2 linked regions of the Microbulbifer sp. A4B17 genome follow. The protein of the gene in region 2 binds, or shares a complex with, the protein of the main gene of each other region. Links are inferred from orthologs where the notes say so. Each region holds a gene or a part of one and is shown on either strand. Other genes may lie near its edges.

Evidence for each region. The genes of interacting proteins can lie anywhere in the genome.
Region 1: the proteins of tig (region 2) and rpsG are in contact, whole or in part, in a crystal structure (PDB 3GTY), measured with the Thermotoga maritima proteins. The link is inferred for Microbulbifer sp. A4B17 from one-to-one orthologs. Residues at the interface, in WP_004081061.1 of Thermotoga maritima: Glu122, Val124, Val129, Leu130, Tyr133, Glu188, Gly259, Ile262, Tyr263, Glu266, Ser270, Glu273, Gln274, Glu277, Arg308, Gln311, Ile312, Ser315, Tyr316, Glu325, Arg329, Arg336, Leu363, Phe366, Trp367, Arg373, Leu377, Arg381, Leu384, Glu387; in WP_004081843.1 of Thermotoga maritima: Lys34, Lys52, Lys55, Glu59, Arg62, Gln63, Glu66, Asn67, Lys69, Val71, Arg95, Ala109, Lys110, Lys111, Gly112, Arg113, Pro114, Glu117, Glu121, Ile124, Ala125, Tyr127, Asn128, Asn129, Thr130, Gly131, Lys135, Asp139, Arg142, Met143.

The regions. Positions count from the first base shown.
Region 1 is NZ_CP029064.1:601,838-604,912, reverse strand. Bases 343-3,075 are described here. They hold rpsG (30S ribosomal protein S7), read right to left. Parts: upstream 2,078-3,075; coding sequence 1,607-2,077; downstream 343-1,606. Other genes in these bases: rpoC (DNA-directed RNA polymerase subunit beta'), read right to left, coding at 2,813-3,075; rpsL (30S ribosomal protein S12), read right to left, coding at 2,188-2,562; fusA (elongation factor G), read right to left, coding at 343-1,516. In the rest of the region: more of fusA, read right to left, coding at 1-342.
Region 2 is NZ_CP029064.1:1,852,406-1,856,081, reverse strand. What follows is about bases 1-2,991. They hold tig (trigger factor), read right to left. Parts: upstream 2,158-2,991; coding sequence 844-2,157; downstream 1-843. Other genes in these bases: fadA (acetyl-CoA C-acyltransferase FadA), read right to left, coding at 2,608-2,991; clpP (ATP-dependent Clp endopeptidase proteolytic subunit ClpP), read right to left, coding at 16-657. Outside these bases: more of fadA, read right to left, coding at 2,992-3,676. UniProt on the Bacillus subtilis protein: Involved in protein export. Acts as a chaperone by maintaining the newly synthesized protein in an open conformation. Functions as a peptidyl-prolyl cis-trans isomerase.

The sequences.
Region 1 (3,075 bases), 1.3 Mb from region 2 along the record:
GACGAACGAACTTACCTTCGATCTCAGAGGTGTTGCGGATAGTTTCACGGTAGGCAACCTGAGGCTTACCGATGTTTGCTTCAACGTTGAATTCACGCTTCATGCGGTCAACGATGATATCCAGGTGCAATTCACCCATACCGGAGATAATGGTCTGACCGGTTTCTTCGTCAGTCTTCACGCGGAAGGACGGGTCTTCCTGGGCCAGTTTGCCGAGGGCAATACCCATTTTTTCCTGGTCCGGCTTGGACTTGGGCTCAACCGCAACAGAGATTACCGGCTCCGGGAATTCCATACGCTCCAGAACAATCTTGTTGTCTTCGGAGCACAGGGTGTCACCAGTGGTTACGTCTTTCAGACCAATCGCAGCAGCGATGTCACCAGCCAGTACTTCTTTAATTTCCTGACGATCGTTGGAGTGCATCTGCACCATACGACCGACACGCTCTTTCTTCATTTTTACGGAGTTGTATACCGCAGTACCGCTCTCCAGCTTACCGGAGTAAACACGGAAGAAAGTCAGGGTACCAACGAAGGGGTCGGTAGCAATTTTGAACGCCAGTGCAGCGAACGGCGCATTGTCGTCAGCTTCACGGCTCTCAACAGTTTCGCCATCTTCCAGAGTACCTTCGATCGCCTTAACTTCAGTCGGCGCCGGCAGGTATTCGATAACTGCGTCCAGTACAGCCTGTACGCCCTTATTCTTGAACGCAGAACCGCCCAGAACCGGTACAATTTCGTTGGCCAGGGTACGCTGACGGATAGCTGCCTTGATTTCTTCTTCGGACAGCTCACCTTCTTCCAGGTATTTTTCCATCAGCTCTTCGCTGGCTTCAGCGGCCGCTTCTACCAGGTACTCGCGCATTTCGTCGCACTCGTCCTGCAGCTCTGCGGGAATGTCAGCGTAGTCGAAAGTCATGCCCTGGTCGGCTTCATTCCACAGAATGGCCTTCATCTTCACCAGGTCAACAACACCCTTGAACTCATCCTCAGAGCCAATAGTCATCTGCAGAGGTACAGCGTTCGCGTTCAAGCGATCTTTCAGCTGGCTCACAACGTTGCGGAAGTTCGCACCGGCGCGGTCCATTTTGTTTACGAATACCATGCGCGGTACTTCGTATTTGTTTGCCTGGCGCCATACGGTTTCAGTCTGGGGCTGAACACCAGAGGAACCACACAGTACAACAACAGCACCGTCGAGTACGCGCAGGGAGCGTTCAACTTCAATAGTGAAGTCAACGTGTCCCGGGGTATCGATGATGTTTACACGGTGCTGGTCGAACTGCTGCTGCATGCCAGACCAGAAACAGGTAGTCGCAGCAGAAGTAATGGTGATACCACGCTCCTGCTCTTGCTCCATCCAGTCCATGGTGGCAGCACCTTCGTGTACTTCACCAATTTTGTGGGATAGACCAGTGTAGAAAAGTACGCGCTCGGTAGTGGTGGTTTTACCGGCGTCTACGTGGGCACAGATACCGATGTTACGGTAACGTGCGATAGGCGTTTTACGTGCCACAGTTGTATCCTCGATATAACGGCAAAAGGCAGCCTGGAAATTTCCGTGCTGCCTTTCGGTATTAATTTCCGATGTTGGTATTCATCAGACTTAGAAGCGGTAGTGAGAGAACGCCTTGTTGGCTTCCGCCATACGGTGTACATCTTCACGCTTCTTGACCGCGCCACCCTTGTTCTGGGCTGCGTCGATCATCTCGTTGGCCAGACGCTGGGCCATAGACTTCTCGCCGCGCTTACGGGAGAACTCTACCAACCAACGCATCGCCAGAGCCATACGGCGCGAGGGGCGCACTTCTACAGGCACCTGGTAGGTCGCACCACCAACACGGCGGGATTTAACTTCCACCATAGGCGCGATATTTTCCAAAGACTCTTCAAATACTTCGATCGGGTCTTTGTTCAATTTTTCAGAAACAGTCTCAAGGGCACCGTATACGATACGCTCTGCAACTGACTTCTTGCCGCTGATCATGACGTGGTTCATGAACTTGGCCAGGGTGACGTTCCCGAACTTGGGATCGGGTAGTACTTCGCGCTTGGCGACTACTCGTCTTCTCGGCATGGGTATTGCCTCTCTTCAGGGTTATTCTGAGACGCCGCCGTAAAACCTTACAATCCGGCGAGCTCAGCCTTACTCCGGTTGGAAACCGAAACGCAAATCGTTAAAGGTGATTAACCTTTAGGTCGCTTGGCGCCGTACTTAGAACGGCCCTGCTTGCGATCGTTTACGCCGGCACAGTCAAGTGCACCGCGTACAGTGTGGTAGCGCACACCCGGCAGGTCTTTTACACGACCGCCGCGAATCAGTACCACGCTGTGCTCTTGCAGGTTGTGGCCTTCACCACCGATGTACGAAGTTACTTCGTAACCGCTGGTCAGACGCACACGGCAAACCTTACGCAGTGCAGAGTTCGGCTTCTTCGGTGTAGTGGTGTACACACGAGTGCAAACTCCGCGACGCTGCGGGCTGGCCTGCAGAGCAGGAACGTCGCTTTTTTCAACTTTGCGTTTTCTCGGCTTACGAACCAACTGGTTGATCGTTGCCATTAAAAATCACTCCAAAAATAAAATGCCCCCACCTCTAACAGTGAGGGCCTATCGTCTGTGTGTATCGTCCGATCCTGGGATCAAACGGAACACCCCACATAAGCGGGGGCCGCATTCTATAAGCGACAACCCGCCTAGTCAATCGGCGACGGAAGTAAGTGCTTACATCACAGACAGTCGCCAATATCAGATCGGGCACCGAAGTGCCCCAACCTATCCCACTCCATCAGCAGATAGAGTGGGATACGCCTTATTCGCCTGAGGACTTCAGTGCCTCAGTCAGAGCCGCTTCAACCTCAGCTGCGGAAGGTCCTTCACCGAAGGCCTCTTCCAGCTGCAGGCTGCGCTTGCGCTTGCGCTCGCTGTGGTAAGCCAGACCGGTACCAGCCGGGATCAGGCGGCCCACAACCACGTTCTCTTTCAAGCCGCGCAGGTTGTCTTCCTTACCAGTTACCGCCGCTTCGGTCAGAACGCGGGTGGTTTCCTGGAACGAAGCCGCCGACAGGAAGGACT
Region 2 (3,676 bases):
TTTTCGTAGAAAAATCTACTTATCGAAAGCTTGTCGGCGAGACAGCACATCATCGACCAAGCCATATTCCTTGGCTTCATCGGCACTCATAAAGTTATCCCGCTCCGTATCTCTCTCGATATCACTGACTGGACGTCCAGAATGGTGTGCCATCAATTCATTCAAGCGATGGCGAATCTTTAGAATTTCCTGGGCGTGAATATGAATATCACTCGCCTGCCCCTGAGCACCACCGCTGGGCTGGTGAATCATTACACGGGAGTTAGGTGTTACGAAGCGTTTACCTTCAGCACCTGCTGTCAGTAAAAAGGCACCCATGCTACAGGCCTGCCCGATACACATAGTGCTGACATCCGGCTTGATAAACTGCATGGTGTCATAGATAGACATGCCGGCAGTTACCGAACCGCCCGGTGAATTGATGTACAGGTGAATATCTTTATCCGGATTCTCAGCTTCAAGGAACAGCAGCTGAGCAACAACCAGGTTGGCCATATGGTCTTCTACAGGCCCGACCAGAAAGATCACACGCTCTTTCAACAAACGGGAATAAATATCAAATGAGCGCTCACCCCTGGCGGTTTGCTCTACCACCATGGGGACTAAGCCGGATGCTGAGGGCTCTATTGAACCTTTTGGAAAATCAATTCGTGCCATAGGTACCATTGCTTCCTTTTGTGGCGTATTCGGCAGGTCAGCGAATAGGCATCGTTGCCCATGCTGAAAATTTGGTTTTCAGAGCTTAACCGGTCAGGCGAGAGAAAGCCAGCCGGTAAAAAGGAAGGAGATGTAGGGGCGTCACGCTTGAGCAGACGCCACCCCACACCTGATTGAAGTGAGAGATTAGCCTTGCTTTTGCGGCTTAATCACTTCGTCGTAGCTGCTGTCAACTTCAGATACTTTAGCTGAAGCCAGTACGTGATCAACAACCTGATCTTCCAGCACAACAGACTCAACACCAGAGAGCAGTTCGCGATTGCTGTAGTAGTAATCAACAACCTCTTGTGGCTGCTGGTAGGTAGAGGCCAGCTCTTCAACTTTTGCCTTTACACGATCTGCGTCAACAGAAATTTCGTTCTGCTTAACGATTTCACCAACCACCAAGCCTAGAACTACGCGGCGCTTGGCCTGCTCTTCGAACATAGTGTCAGGGAGCATACGCTCTGCATCTTCAGCCTTAATCTGACCACCAAACTGCTGAACCATCTGACCACGCAGAGTAGTTACTTCGCTGGCAACCAGAGCGGAGGGCAGCTCTACCGGATGCTTCTCGAACAACTGATCCATAATCTGGGTCTTGACTTTGTTCAGAGCCGCATTCTTCAGCTCGCGCTGCATGTTATTGCGAACTTCCTCGCGGAACTTCTCTTCGCCACCTTCCTGAACACCGTAAGCCTTGAAGAAATCTTCGTTCAGCTCGGGGAGCTCAGGCTTCTCAGAGGAGGTTACTTTAATGTTAAAGGTAACTGCAGCACCGCGAAGCTCTTCTGCCTGGTAATCTTCCGGGAAGGTCAGATCGAGATCTTTCTCTTCACCAGGCTTCATACCCTGAATGCCTTCCTCAAATCCGGGGATCATCTGGCCGGAGCCCAGCACCAACTGGTGCCCTTCGGCCTTACCGCCTTCGAACTCTTCACCGTCTTTGCGGCCAACAAAATTGATAACAACACGATCACCTTTTTGCGCTTTACGCTTGGTGTCTTTCCAGGAGGACTGCTGCTTGCGCAGAACATCGATCATGTTCTTAACGTCTGTATCAGTAACTTCTGCGACAGGGCGCTCTACAGTAATCTCAGCAAGATCAGAGAGTTCAACTTCAGGGTAAACTTCGAAGGTCGCTACGTATTCGAGATTTTCGCCAGCAGCAGTCTGCTTAGCTTCGATGCTGGGCTGACCAGCAGGCTTAACCTCTTCCTTCTGTACAGCTTCGTAGAAAGAACGGCTCATTACCTCACCCAGAACTTCCTGACGAACGCCAGCACCAAAACGCTGACGAACAACTTTCATCGGCACTTTGCCTTTGCGGAAGCCGTTGATGCGAACAGTCTTAGCAGCCTGCTGGAGGCGTTTGTCCACTTCTTTGTCGACGATTTCCGCCGGCAAGTTGACCGTTAAGCGACGCTCCAGACCGGAAGTAGTTTCGATGGAAACCTGCATGTTTATCCTCGTGAGACTATCTCTGTAATCGCGCCGCAGCGCCAACGAATACCGGGTCGCCGAGACTTAGCCAGCAACCTCGTGGGCGCAGCATCAAAACATTATTTTGAGCTGCCGCCAAATACACAAGAAGCCCGCACCCACCCCTCCAGGGCAAGTCACACGGACTTCAAGGCTTTTAATTTGGTGGGGACGGGGAGACTCGAACTCCCACACCTTTCGGCACCAGAACCTAAATCTGGCGTGTCTACCAATTTCACCACGTCCCCAAATCGAACCTGCCGCTAACTCTTTGATATTTAAGCGCTTTCGCTACTTTTTCAGAGCCTATCGCGACAAGGGGTGCAGATTGTGCCACAGCATTTTGAGGGCTTCAACACTTTACTGAACACTTTCCTCACAAAATAAAAAAAGGCGCCCCAAAGGCGCCTTTTTCGGGATCTAACTAGGTTAGACTCGCTCTACGACAGTGGTAATACCCTGCCCCAGACCGATACACATAGTGGATACACCCAGGTTGCCACCTTCATTTTGCATAACACTCAGCAAAGTACCGGTAATACGCACACCAGAGCAACCAAAGGGGTGGCCGAGAGCGATAGCGCCACCGTACAGGTTGACCTTCTCATCCATCTGTTCAAGCAGATCCAGATCCTTCAGCACTGGCAACGCCTGGGCCGCAAATGCCTCATTAAGCTCAAACTTGTCGATATCGCCGACAGTCAGGCCCGATCTCTTGAGCGCTTTCTTGGTGGATGGTACCGGACCGTAACCCATGATGGATGGATCAACACCAGCCAGCGCCATCTCTTTCACTCGAGCAATAGGAGTCACACCCAAAGCCTGAGCGCGCTCAGCGGACATAACCAGCATCACTGAAGCACCGTCGGTGATCTGGGAAGAAGTACCGGCAGTCACCTGGCCATGCTTGGGATCGAATGCCGGCTTCAGCTGGGCCAGACCTTCGACGGTGGTGTCGGGACGGATGGTTTGATCAGTCTCAACCAGGAAAGGCACGCCGTCATCGTCGTGACCTTCAATGGCAATAATCTCGCGATTGAATTTGCCAGCTTTGGTAGCTTCGGCAGCACGGTGGTGAGAGCGAGCGCCGAACTCATCCATCTGCTGACGCTGGATACCGTGCATCATTGCCAGGTATTCAGCAGTCATGCCCATGGAGCCGGCAGCTTTGGCCATATAGCGGCCCAGCATTGGGTTGGGGCTGACATGCTCCATCATGTTCAGGTGACCCATGTGCTCAACACCACCCACAACGTACACATCGCCAACGCCAGCCTGGATGTTGGCAGCTGCAGTATGCAGGGAGGACATAGAGGAGCCACACAGACGATTGACGGTCTGGGCTGGGATGGTATGCGGCAGGCCAGCGCGCAGCAGGATAAAACGAGCTACGTTGAAGCCCTGCTCGTCGCGCTGCATAACGCAACCCCAGATCAGGTCATCGATCTCAGCGGGATCGAGCTTGTCATTGCGCTGCAGGAATTTTTTCAGCAGCTCA